2 regions of the Streptomyces sp. NPDC046716 genome follow, and region 1 is predicted to be linked to the other one. Evidence: riboswitches for the same ligand, from Rfam matches in the RefSeq annotation. Region 1 holds a riboswitch; the other holds the start of a gene.

Region 1 (6,320 bases):
GACGCCAGCGTCATCGACATCACTACGCAGCGAAAGATCCCATCCATGTGCCAGCACCAGCCACCGTGCCCGACAGCAGACTCCGCGGACCGCGAGGCCGCGCTCCCAGTGGCCCACCACCCGGAGCAGGGCTGGAGCCTCCTGTGCAACGGAGTCCTGCTCTTCGAGGACACCGGCGAACTGCTGCCCAACGGCACCATCATCGCCCCGCACCGCCCACTGGGCGCGGTGGTGACAGCGGCCTAGCGCCCCGAAAGGGGCGCGGGGAACGGCGCGACCAGCCACCGACAACGGCTGGCCGCGCACCCCCGTCGGCTCACCCCTCGTAGGCGTCCATGGGCGGGCAGGAACACACGAGGTTCCGGTCACCGAACGCCTGGTCGATGCGCCGCACCGGCGGCCAGTACTTGTCAGCGGCAACCACCCCGGCAGGGAAGACCGCCTCGTCACGGCTGTACGCGTGCTCCCACTCCCCGCCGAGCATCCCGGCCGTGTGCGGAGCATTCCGCAGGGGATTGTCATCACCGGACCACTCGCCGGAGGCGACCCGCTCGATCTCACCCCGGATCGCGATCATCGCGTCGCAGAACCGGTCGAGCTCGATGAGGTCCTCGCTCTCGGTCGGCTCGATCATCAGCGTCCCGGTGACCGGGAACGACATGGTCGGCGCGTGGAACCCGTAGTCGATCAGCCGCTTGGCGATGTCGTCGACGCTGACCCCGGTCGCCTTGCTGAGCGGCCGCAGATCGATGATGCACTCGTGCGCGACGAGCCCGCCGGGCCCGGTGTACAGCACCGGGAAGTGCGGTTCGAGCCGCTTGGCGATGTAGTTGGCCGAGAGCACGGCCACCTGCGTGGCCCGCTTCAGCCCCTCGCCGCCCATGAGCCGGACGTACGCCCAGGAGATCGGCAGGATTCCGGCGGAGCCCCACGGCGCGGCGGAGATCGGCCCGACCCCCGTCTCGGGACCGGCGCTCGGCTGCAGCGGGTGGTTCGGCAGGTACGGCGCCAGGTGCGCGCGCACACCGACGGGACCGACACCCGGACCACCGCCGCCGTGCGGGATGCAGAACGTCTTGTGCAGGTTCAGGTGCGAGACGTCGCCACCGAAGTGGCCCGGCTTGGCCAGCCCCACCAGGGCGTTGAGGTTGGCACCGTCGACGTACACCTGACCGCCGGCGTCGTGCACGGCGGCGCAGATGTCCGCGACGTGCTCCTCGAACACACCGTGAGTAGACGGGTACGTGATCATGAGCACGGCCAGCTGATCGGCGTACTGCTCGATCTTGGCGCGCAGGTCCTCGACGTCGATCTCGCCGTCGTCGGCGGTCTTCACGACGACGACCTTCATGCCGGCCATGACCGCGCTCGCCGCGTTGGTGCCGTGCGCCGAGGACGGAATGAGGCAGACGGTCCGCTGGTCGTCCCCGTTGGCCCGGTGGTAGCCGCGGACGGCGAGCAGCCCGGCGAGCTCGCCCTGCGACCCGGCGTTCGGCTGGAGCGAGACGTTGTCGTAGCCGGTGACCTCGGCGAGCCGCTCCTCCAGCTCACGGATGAGCGTGAGGTAGCCCTGCGCCTGCTCGGCCGGCGCGAAGGGGTGCAGCTGTCCGAACTCGGGCCAGGTGACCGGCTCCATCTCCGTCGTCGCGTTGAGCTTCATCGTGCAGGAGCCGAGCGGGATCATGCCGCGGTCCAGCGCGTAGTCGCGGTCGGCGAGCCGGCGCAGGTAGCGCAGCATCGCGGTCTCGGAGCGGTACTGGTGGAAGACGGGGTGGGTCAGGTAGGCGTCGCCGCGCAGCCGCGCGTCCGGCAGCGCGTCCTCGGTCGCGGCGTCCAGCGCCTGGATGTCGGCGCCCGCGACGCCGAAGGCCTCCCAGACGATGCCGAGCTGGGCGCGGGTGGTGGTCTCGTCGCAGGCGACCGAGACCCGGTCGGCGTCGACGAGCCGCAGGTTCACCCCGTTCTCCCGCGCGGCGCTCACCACGGCGGCGGCCCGGCCCGGCACCCGTACGGTCACGGTGTCGAAGTACGCCTGGTGCACGACCTCGACACCGCCCGCCGTGAGTCCTGCGGCCAGCAGGGTGGCGTAGCGGTGGGTGCGCCGTGCGATGGACTTCAGCCCGTCGGGCCCGTGGTAGACGGCGTACATGCCGGCCATGACGGCGAGCAGCACCTGTGCGGTGCAGATGTTGCTGGTCGCCTTCTCGCGGCGGATGTGCTGCTCGCGCGTCTGGAGGGCGAGGCGGTACGCCTTGTTGCCGTCGGCGTCGACGGAGACGCCCACGAGACGGCCCGGCAGCGAGCGCGCGAACTTCTCGCGGACCGCCATGTAACCGGCGTGCGGCCCGCCGAAGCCCATCGGCACACCGAACCGCTGCGTGGTGCCGACGGCGATGTCCGCGCCCAGCTCACCGGGCGAGGTCAGCAGCGTCAGAGCGAGCAGGTCGGCGGCGACGGTGACGATGGCGCCCAGCTCGTGCGCCTGGTCGATGACGGGCTTGATGTCGCGCACCGCGCCGGAGGCACCGGGGTACTGCACCAGCACACCGACGACCCCGCGCTCGGCGACCTCGGCGGGGATGCCGTCGCTCAGGTCGGCGACGACGATCTCGACGCCGGTCGGCTCGGCCCGGGTCCGGATCACGGCGACGGTCTGCGGCAGCGCGTCGGCGTCGATGACGTACACGCCGTTCTTGACCTTGCCGATGCGCCGTGACAGCGCCATGGCCTCGGCGGCGGCCGTGCCCTCGTCGAGCAGCGAGGCGCCGGAGGTCGGCAGCCCGGTCAGCTCGGCGACCATGGTCTGGAAGTTGAGCAGCGCCTCCAGGCGGCCCTGCGAGATCTCCGGCTGGTAGGGCGTGTACGCCGTGTACCAGGAGGGGTTCTCCATGACGTTGCGCAGGATGACGGGCGGCGTGAACGTCCCGTAGTAGCCGAGCCCGATCATCGAGCCGAGCACCTGATTGCGGTCGGCGAGCGAGCGGAGCTCCTCGAGCACCTCGGCCTCGGTGCGGGCCGCGGGCAGCTCCAGCGCCTCGGTGCTCTTGATCACGTCCGGCACCGCGGCCGCCGTCAGCTCGTCGAGCGAGCCGTAGCCGACCTGCGCGAGCATCTTGGCCTGAGCGGCGTCGTCGGGACCGATGTGGCGCTGTTCGAAGGGGATTCCCTGTTCCAGCTGCGCGAGCGGAATGCGGTGGGCGGTCATGGCGGAGGCCTCCTGGTCATTGCGACCTGCGAGGGGCACCACGGCGCTGGTGCCCGGACGGCCTCCCCCTCTGTCATCTCAACCTGAGAGCTTCACCGGCCGCCCGCCCGAATCACGGGGCACACCGGCTTTCACCGTCGGTGAGGGCGGGCACCGTGCACCCCGCCCTGCTTTCCAGAGTGACCTCGTCCGTGCGGTACAGGGGCCTGAGAGATTCCGGGGAGGATTTGCTCCTTCGGCGTCCTCCGACGGCAGTCGGTGGACTCTCCCGCACGGGGTCAGCAGCCATTCGCCAGCCTACCAGCGGCGACCTGGCCGTCACCCTCGAGTGGCCGCCTTCCCCAATGTGCTCTTTCGTAGTGCTTACAGACGAGTTGCGACCTGCTGGAGGGCCCGTGCAGACCGACATCGATCCGCGCAACCTGATCGGCCGCAAGGCGCTCGACCGCAACGGAACGAAGATCGGCACCATCGACGAGGTCTACCTCGACGACGCCACGGGCGTTCCGGAGTGGGCGGCCATACGGACCGGCCTGTTCAGCCGGGACGCCTTCGTCCCCCTGGAGCCGAGCGAACTGGTCGACGGCACCCTGCGCGTCCCCTTCGAACGCTCCCTGATCAAGGACGCCCCCGACTTCGGCGTGGGCCGCCACCTCTCCCCCGAACAGGAACTGCAGCTCTACCACCACTACGGCCTCGACGTATCGGCCCCGGAGAACCCGGACCTGTCCTTCGGCCACATCGCAGGCACGGAAACCGACCCGACCTGACCCCCGCCAGGGGCGCGGGGAACTGCGCGACCAGCCACACTCCACGCGTACCCGGATCGCCCCCTCACCCGGCAGCCACCTCCACGAGCGGCAACGGATCAGCGGCCTCCAACAACGGGTCGTCGACGGAGAACGTCCGCACCCGCCCCGGCTCCACGGAGTAAGGCGTCTCGAACCGCACGGTGACCCGCCCGACCCCACTCCCCTGCACCCACCCGCGCCCGAACTCGGCGTGCCGCACATCGTGCCCGGCCATCCATCGCCGCGCCGCAGGCTCCTCGACCACGTCCTCGACCGGACCGACCGTCTCCTCGGCCTCCTCCACCACGGCTGCCGCCGCCTCCTCGGAAGCGGCGGCGGCCTGGGCGAACAGGTCCTCCTGCGTGAAGTCGGCGAGCCCGCTGACACCTACTCCGAGCAGCCGCACGCCGCCGGTGGTGTCCACGCCCTCGAGGAGCCGCGCGGCGGCCTCCCGGACCACCCCCGGATCATCGGTCGGCCCGCGCAGCGTCTCGGACCGCGTCAGGGTCGAGAAGTCGTACCGCCGCACCTTCAGCACCACGGTCCGCCCCGATCTCCCGGCGGCCCGCAGCCGCTCCACGCACCGGTCGGCGAGCCGCTGCACCTCCATGCGGACCCGCACCCGGTCATGGATGTCGACGTCGTACGTGTCCTCGACGGAGACGGACTTGGAGTCCCGCTCGGCGACGACCGGCCGCTCGTCCCGCGCGAGCGCCATCGCGTGCAGATGACTTCCGTGGGCCTTCCCCAGCATCCGTACGAGCTCGTCCTCGCCCGCCTCGGCGATCTCCTCGACGGTGTGGATCCCCGCCCGGCGCAGATGGTCCCCGGTGGCCGGCCCGACGCCCGGCAGGATCCGTACGGACTTCGGCCCGAGCAGCTCCCGCTCGGTCCCCGGCGGTATCAGCAGCAGCCCGTCCGGCTTGGCCTCCTCGGAGGCGATCTTCGCGAGCATCTTGGAGACGGCGAGCCCCACGGATCCGCTGAGCCCGGTCACCCGTCGGATGTCACCGCGCAACTTCAGCCCCACGGCTTCCGCGGAACGCGCGTCCCAGGCCGTCTCACCGGCCTCCAGATCGACGAACGCCTCGTCCAGGCTCAAGGGCTCCACGAGCGGCGAAAGCTCCCGCAGAAGGGCCATCACCTGCTCGCTGATCTCCCGGTACAGCCGGAACCGGGGCACGAGGTACGCGGCGTTCGGCGCGAGCCGCCGCGCCTGCCCCATCGGCATGGCGGAGTGCACCCCGAACCTGCGCGCCTCGTACGAGGCGGTGGCCACGACCCCGCGCGGTCCGAGCCCGCCCACGACGACGGCTTTCCCGCGCAGGCTGGGCTTCGCCGCCTGCTCCGCGGAGGCGTAGAAGGCATCCATGTCGAGATGCAGAATCGTCGGTGCGGTTCTCACACCACCGATGCTGCCCTACGGCACTGACAACGCGGCCGCACCACCGTCACACGGCCCGGTTGCGCCGCCTCGCGAGCTCGTCCGCGGGATTCGTCCTGACGATGGTCTCGCCGGTGTCCACCCGCTCCCCGTGCAGCTGCGACAGCGCGCTCTCCACGTCCCGCCAGACGACCCCCACCGCGATGCCGAAGATCCCCTGCCCGCCCTGGAGCAGGTCGTGGACCTCGTCCGGCGACGTGCACTCGTACACGGTGGCGCCGTCGCTCATGAGGGTCATGCGCTCGAGGTCCCGGAAACCCCGCTCCCGCAGGTGCTGCACCGCGGTCCGGATGTTCTGCAGGGAGACCCCCGTGTCGAGGAACCGCTTCACGACCTTCAGGACGACGACGTCCCGGAAGCTGTAGAGCCGCTGGGTCCCCGACCCGTACGCGGGCCGCACACTGGGCTCGACCAGGCCGGTCCTGGCCCAGTAGTCGAGCTGCCGATAGGTGATGCCGGCCGCCGCACACGCGGTCGGTCCCCGGTATCCGATCTCCTCGGAAGTCGCGTCGCCATCCGCTCCCGCCGCCACAGACACCGCCTGCGGACGCTGCGGAATGTGATCGGCCGCGCTGCCGTGAAACGTGTACGGACCGCCCGTAGCCGTACCGTCGCCGCTGCTTCTCACGCCGACCTCCTCTTATGACCTGCCCTGTCGACGGTAAGCAGTCACTGGGGGTGCGTCAACGAACGCCACACTCGCCACGCCGAGTGATAATCACCCTAAGAGTGGTTTCGCGTACCCCGCAGCGGGGAAAGGCTAGCCGAATGCGCCGAGGCGGCCGCCACCAGGCGACCGCCTCACTTCACGACCCTCAGGTCACTATCTGCCGATCACTGACTGTTCGTCCCGAAATCTTCGGGCGAGATCTGATCGAGG
Region 2 (6,320 bases), on a different contig from region 1:
CGCAGCGGACCGGCCGGCTGCCGGTCGAGGCCGCCCGCGATCCGGCGCAGGTCCAGCCAGGGGATGCCGACGCCGCCGCCCGGCGCGTGCGGGTTGAGCCAGAGGCCGTAGTGGTCCGGGAAGAGCGTGCGGGCCGCGTCGACGCCGCCGACCACCTCGTACGCGCGCGACCAGCCGGAGGCGGAGAGCTCCTGGGCGGAGGTGACGCAGGGGGCGTACCCGAAGCCGTCGACCTCCATGTTCCCGTACTGGGCGTCGGGGGAGCCCGCCTGGCCGTGCCAGAGCAGCATCCAGACCTGGCCCGCCGCGGGGTCGGCGAGCGCCTTGAGCAGCGCCTCGTACGCGTCGTAGCGCCCGGGAGTCACCTGGCGCAGCATCTGCTCGACCTGTCCGGCCGCGGCCGTGCCCGACGCACTCACCCGTAACCGCCCCTTCGTGAACTGCTGCCAGTCTGCGTTTCGCCCGATTGCCCCGCACCGGGGGCGTGACACCGCCCGGTCAGGTCATGAAACCAGCTTAAGCGGCGTTACTGACACCGACTTGACGGACGGTGTCACACCTCTCGTGCGTAGAACGGACGAACACGCGTCCGCAGCCAGTCGGCGACCGGGTCCTGGGTGACGTCGAGGAAGACGAGATTCACCGGCCAGGCGACCGGCATCCGGCCCAGCGCACGGCCGAGCGCGTCCAGCGCGACGTCCCGCGCCGGACCCGCCGGTGCCGCCGAGCCGTCGTGCTCCGTCAGTTCCACGCCGATGAACAGCGACGGGGCGCCGTCCTCGACGACCGCGAGACAGCGGCGCGCCGTGCGGACGGCGCCGGTCGCGTCGAACTCCTCGCGCACCGCGGTCAGGAGGTCGACCGGGTCGTCCTGCCAGTCCGGCTCGGACAGCACGACCCGCCCGCCGGTCGCCGGTCCGTCCAGCGGGGTGCGCCCGCCGCGGGCCAGCTCGGCGACGGCCGGGGGCGGGAGCGGGACGCCGATGGTGCCGTCCGGGTTCACGGCGAGGCCGACCTGCGGCGGCAGCCCGCGGGCGAACTCCACCGCCGGGGCCACCGTGCAGTCCATCCGGCCGCCGGTGACCCGCATGAACTCGTGCTCGGAGCTGAAGACGGGCACGTAGGCCTGGCCCTCGATCTCCAGGGTGGGCAGATCGAGGTCCCGGCTGGCCGGGCCGCCGCCCTTGGGCAGCGGGATCCACAGATGGCCGCGGCCGAGCACCTCGACGATGCGGCCGCCGGCCTCGGGGCGGCCGAGCGCCGCGGAGAGGACCTCCTCCACCTCGTTCGCGGGCCAGCTGTGCTGCGGCTGCGGGTGGGCGTGCGCATCGCCCTCGCCCTGCGCGTAGTGCTCGTGCCCCTGCTCCGGGATGCCCGGCGTCTCCATAGCTGCCTTCAACCTCTGCTCTGCCCCTGCCATACGGTCCGGGCCGACGATAACCCGTTCGGCGGTACCGCCGAGGGGACTCCCCCTCGGTCTCAGGGCTCCAGGAACGTGATTCCGCCGAGTGCGTCGGACGCGGCGCGGTCGAGGAGCACCGCCGACTCGATGCCGGCCGGCAGGTCCCCGGACTCCGTCGACGTGACGAGCGCGGTGACCGCCCTGCGGTGCCGGGCGAACGCGTACCGCGAGACGCCGCGGCCGCGATCGCGCTGCCCCTCCAGGGCCAGGTCGGGCGTCACGTCGAGCAGGATCAGATGGACGGCCGCGCCACGCCGCCCGGCCGTCCGCGTCACCCAGCGGCGCACCCAGGCCTGGGTGCCGCAGTCGTGCACGACGACGCTGGCGCCGGTGCGCATGGCGCGGCGCAGGCCCGCGTAGTGCGCGACGCGGACCAGCGGCCGGTAGAGCGCGTACGGCACCCAGCGCGGCATCCGGGCGGCCCAGCGCTCCCGGGCGTCCTGGGAGTCGATCCGCACCACGGTGACCACGCGCCGCATCAGCGTGGACTTCCCGCTGCCCGGCAGCCCCGACAGCACCACCAGGTCACCCGCCGCGAAGCCGATCCGGCGCGGGGTGCGGCCGCCGCGCCCCCGCAGGTCCCGCACCGAGCGCTGCCGGGGAACGCGCACCCCCGCCACCGCCGGCGCCGTGGTCGCGTACGCCCCCGCCAACTCCTTGTGCACCGTGATCGTCCTCCCCGTTCCGGTCACGCCACTTCTCCCCACCAAGTGTAAAGAGTAGGTAATGCCCTCCGATCTGTTTCCCCGTTCCCCGGACATGCAATGATGTGCGCGCCAACTGCATACAGGCCGCTTGAATCCGCGCGGGAGAGTTCCAGGCACACAGTGACCTGGGCGCCGAAGGAGCAAGTCCCTCCCTTGAATCTCTCAGGCCCCGAACCGCGCGGGCGAGGCACATCTGAAAAGCGGGCCGACCGTCTCGTACGGCGGCCCCACCCAAGGTGCAAGCCCCCCGGGGCGAACCTCTCAGGTTCCGATGACAGATGGGGAGGACACTTCGCCCTCGCCGTCATGCCCTGGAGCACCAGCAATGAGCCCTACGCCTTCCCGCCTGACCGCGCTCGACGCCCTGCACCGGTCGCTCGGCGCCACGATGACCGATTTCGCCGGCTGGGACATGCCCCTGCGCTACGGCAGTGAGCGCGACGAGCACAACGCCGTACGGACGCAGGCCGGACTCTTCGACCTGTCCCACATGGGCGAGATCACCGTCACCGGCGCCCAGGCCGTGGACCTGCTCAACTTCGCGCTCGTCGGCAACATCGGCTCCGTCGGCGTCGGCCGCGCCCGCTACACGATGATCTGCCGCGCCGACGGCGGCATCCTCGACGACCTGATCGTCTACCGCCTCGCGGAGACCACGTACATGGTCGTCGCCAACGCGGGCAACGCCCAGATCGTGCTCGACGCGCTGACCGAGCGCGCCGCCGGGTTCGACGCCGAGGTGCGCGACGACCGGGACGCGTACGCGCTGATCGCCGTGCAGGGCCCGAACTCCCCCGCCATCGTGAAGTCCGTCACCGACGCCGACCTGGACGGGCTCAAGTACTACGCGGGCCTGCCCGGCACCGTCGCGGGCGTCGAGGCGCTCATCGCCCGCACCGGCTACACCGGCGAGGACGGCTTCGAGCTGTTCGTCGCCCCGGCCGACGCCGAGAAGCTGTGGCGGGCGCTGACCGACGCGGGCGCCGAGTACGGCCTCGTGCCGTGCGGCCTGTCCTGCCGGGACACGCTGCGCCTGGAGGCGGGCATGCCGCTGTACGGGCACGAGCTGACCACGGAGCTGACCCCGTTCGACGCCGGTCTCGGCCGCGTCGTCAAGTTCGAGAAGACGTCCCACGGCGATGACTTCGTCGGCCACGACGCCCTGGCGGCCGCCGCCGAGCGCGCCGAGACCGCCCCGCCCCGCAAGCTGGTCGGCCTGATCGCCGAGGGCCGCCGCGTCCCGCGCGCCGGCATGTCCGTCGTCGCCGACGGCCGGGTGATCGGCGAGATCACCTCCGGCGCCCCGTCCCCGACGCTCGGCAAGCCGATCGCCATCGCGTACGTCGACCCCTCGCACGCCACGCCGGGCACGACGGGTGTCGGCGTCGACATCCGCGGTACGCACGAGCCGTACGAGGTCGTGGCTCTGCCGTTCTACAAGCGCCAGAAGTGACCCTCACCAGCCCCGCCGTCATCAGCACCCTCCCCCGTACAGGAGAATTCGCCTCATGAGCAACCCCCAGCAGCTGCGCTACAGCAAGGAACACGAGTGGCTGTCGGCCACCGAGGACGGCGTCGCCACGGTCGGTATCACGGAGCACGCGGCCAACGCGCTCGGTGACATCGTCTTCGTCCAGCTCCCCGAGGTCGGCGACACCGCCACCGCGGGCGAGACCTGCGGCGAGCTGGAGTCGACCAAGTCCGTGTCCGACCTGTACTCCCCCGTGACGGGCGAGGTCACCGAGATCAACCAGGACGTCGTGGACGACCCGGCGCTCGTGAACTCGGCCCCCTTCGAGGGCGGCTGGCTGTTCAAGGTCCGCCTCTCCGAGGAGCCCGCCGACCTGCTCACCGCCGACGAGTACACCGAGTTCTCCGGGAGCTGACCCCCCTCATGACTGAGCAGAAGTCCGTACTGAACGAATCCCTGCACGAGCTCGACCCGGACGTGGCCGCGGCCGTCGACGCCGAGCTGCGCCGCCAGCAGTCGACGCTCGAGATGATCGCGTCGGAGAACTTCGCCCCGGTCGCCGTCATGGAGGCGCAGGGGTCGGTCCTCACCAACAAGTACGCGGAGGGCTACCCCGGCCGCCGCTACTACGGCGGCTGCGAGCACGTCGACGTCACCGAGCAGATCGCCATCGACCGGGTGAAGGAGCTGTTCGGCGCCGAGTACGCCAACGTGCAGCCGCACTCGGGCGCCTCCGCGAACCAGGCCGCCCTGTTCGCCATCGCCCAGCCCGGCGACACGATCCTCGGCCTGGACCTGGCGCACGGCGGCCACCTCACGCACGGCATGCGCCTGAACTTCTCCGGCAAGCAGTTCAACGTGGTCGCGTACCACGTGGACGAGGCCGGCCTGGTCGACATGGCCGAGGTCGAGCGCCTGGCCAAGGAGCACCGCCCGAAGGTCATCATCGCGGGCTGGTCGGCCTACCCCCGCCAGCTGGACTTCGCCGAGTTCCGCCGCATCGCCGACGAGGTCGAGGCGACCCTGTGGGTCGACATGGCGCACTTCGCGGGCCTGGTGGCCGCGGGGCTGCACCCGAACCCGGTGCCGTACGCGGACGTCGTCACCTCCACGACGCACAAGACGCTCGGCGGCCCGCGCGGCGGCATCATCCTCGCCCGCAACAAGGACTTCGCGAAGAAGCTGAACTCCGCGGTCTTCCCGGGCTTCCAGGGCGGCCCCCTGGAGCACGTGATCGCGGCCAAGGCCGTCTCCTTCAAGGTCGCCGCCTCGGAGGGCTTCAAGGAGCGCCAGCAGCGCACGATCGAGGGCGCGCAGATCCTCGCCGAGCGCCTGACCTCGGAGGACGCCCGCGCCCACGGCGTGAACGTGGCCTCCGGCGGCACCGACGTGCACCTGGTCCTCGTCGACCTGCGCGACTCCGAGCTCGACGGTCAGCAGGCCGAGGACCGGCTCCACGAGGTCGGCATCACGGTCAACCGCAACGCGGTCCCGAACGACCCGCGCCCGCCGATGGTCACCTCCGGCCTGCGCATCGGCACGCCGGCTCTGGCCACCCGCGGCTTCGGCGCCGACGACTTCCGCGAGGTCGCCGACGTCATCGCCGAGACGCTCAAGCCGTCCTACGACGCCGCTGCGCTGAAGGCCCGGGTGACCGCACTCGCGGAGAAGCACCCTCTGTACCCCGGCCTGTAGCCATTCCGTACGCTTTGCGGCGTACGAATTTTCGGGGCACCCCGCACACTGGACAGTGAGCAGGGTGCCCCGTGTCACGTCCCCCGTCCCACCCGTCTGTTCCGAACACCGGCGGACAGCGTCGTCCGCCACCACCATTGGAGTCCCACCGTGGCCATCTCGGTCTTCGACCTGTTCTCGATCGGCATCGGCCCGTCCAGCTCCCACACGGTCGGCCCGATGCGCGCCGCCCGGATGTTCGCGCGCCGCCTCAAGAACGAGGGCCTGCTGGCCCACACCGCCTCGATACGCGCCGAGCTGTACGGCTCCCTCGGCGCGACCGGCCACGGGCACGGCACCCCGAAGGCGGTGCTGCTCGGCCTGGAGGGCGACTCCCCGCGCACCGTCGACGTCGAGCACGCCGACCAGCGCGTCGAGGAGATCAAGACCTCCGGCCGGATCAACGTCCTCGGCGTGCACGAGATCGGCTTCGACTTCGACGAGGACCTGATCCTGCACCGCCGCAAGGCCCTGCCGTACCACGCGAACGGCATGAGCCTGTGGGCGTTCGACGCCGAGGGCGGCGAGCTGCTCACCAAGACGTACTACTCGGTCGGCGGCGGATTCGTGGTCGACGAGGACGCCGTGGCGGGCGACAACCCGATCGTCCCGGACGACACGGTCCTGAAGCACCCCTTCCGCACCGGCGACGAGCTGCTCCGCCTCACCCACGAGACCGGCCTGTCCATCCCGGCGCTGATGCTGGAGAACGAGAAGGCCTGGCGCACCGAGGACGAGATCCGCGCGGGCCTGCTGGAGATCTGGCGGGTCATGCAGGCGTGCACCTCCCGCGGCATGGCCCGCGAGGGCATCCTGCCGGGCGGCCTCAAGGTCCGCCGCCGGGCCGCGAGTTCGGCCCGCAAGCTGCGCGCCGAGGGCGATCCGCTGGCCCACGCCATGGAGTGGATCACCCTGTACGCGATGGCGGTGAACGAGGAGAACGCGG

The links. Region 1 has a riboswitch for glycine ahead of gcvP (aminomethyl-transferring glycine dehydrogenase). Riboswitches for the same ligand answer to the same signal wherever they lie in the genome.
Region 2: it holds a riboswitch for glycine, as region 1 does, so the genes downstream of both, gcvT (glycine cleavage system aminomethyltransferase GcvT) here and gcvP (aminomethyl-transferring glycine dehydrogenase) in region 1, are expected to answer to the same signal.

What each region holds. Positions count from the first base shown of each region.
Region 1 covers NZ_JBEYYU010000064.1:31,580-37,899, forward strand. The annotation lists gene ABZ930_RS34055 (DUF5999 family protein) at 46-246, shown strand; gene gcvP (aminomethyl-transferring glycine dehydrogenase) at 317-3,205, opposite strand; glycine riboswitch at 3,390-3,486, opposite strand; gene ABZ930_RS34065 (PRC-barrel domain-containing protein) at 3,601-3,975, shown strand; gene ABZ930_RS34070 (DNA polymerase IV) at 4,040-5,401, opposite strand; gene ABZ930_RS34075 (MerR family transcriptional regulator) at 5,448-6,068, opposite strand; gene ABZ930_RS34080 (bifunctional nuclease family protein) at 6,275-6,320, opposite strand, start outside.
Region 2 covers NZ_JBEYYU010000034.1:40,247-46,566, reverse strand. The annotation lists gene ABZ930_RS24565 (enhanced serine sensitivity protein SseB C-terminal domain-containing protein) at 1-419, opposite strand, end outside; gene ABZ930_RS24560 (enhanced serine sensitivity protein SseB) at 554-1,387, opposite strand; gene ABZ930_RS24555 (AAA family ATPase) at 1,480-2,154, opposite strand; glycine riboswitch at 2,259-2,356, shown strand; gene gcvT (glycine cleavage system aminomethyltransferase GcvT) at 2,495-3,622, shown strand; gene gcvH (glycine cleavage system protein GcvH) at 3,678-4,055, shown strand; gene glyA (serine hydroxymethyltransferase) at 4,064-5,335, shown strand; gene ABZ930_RS24535 (L-serine ammonia-lyase) at 5,486-6,320, shown strand, end outside.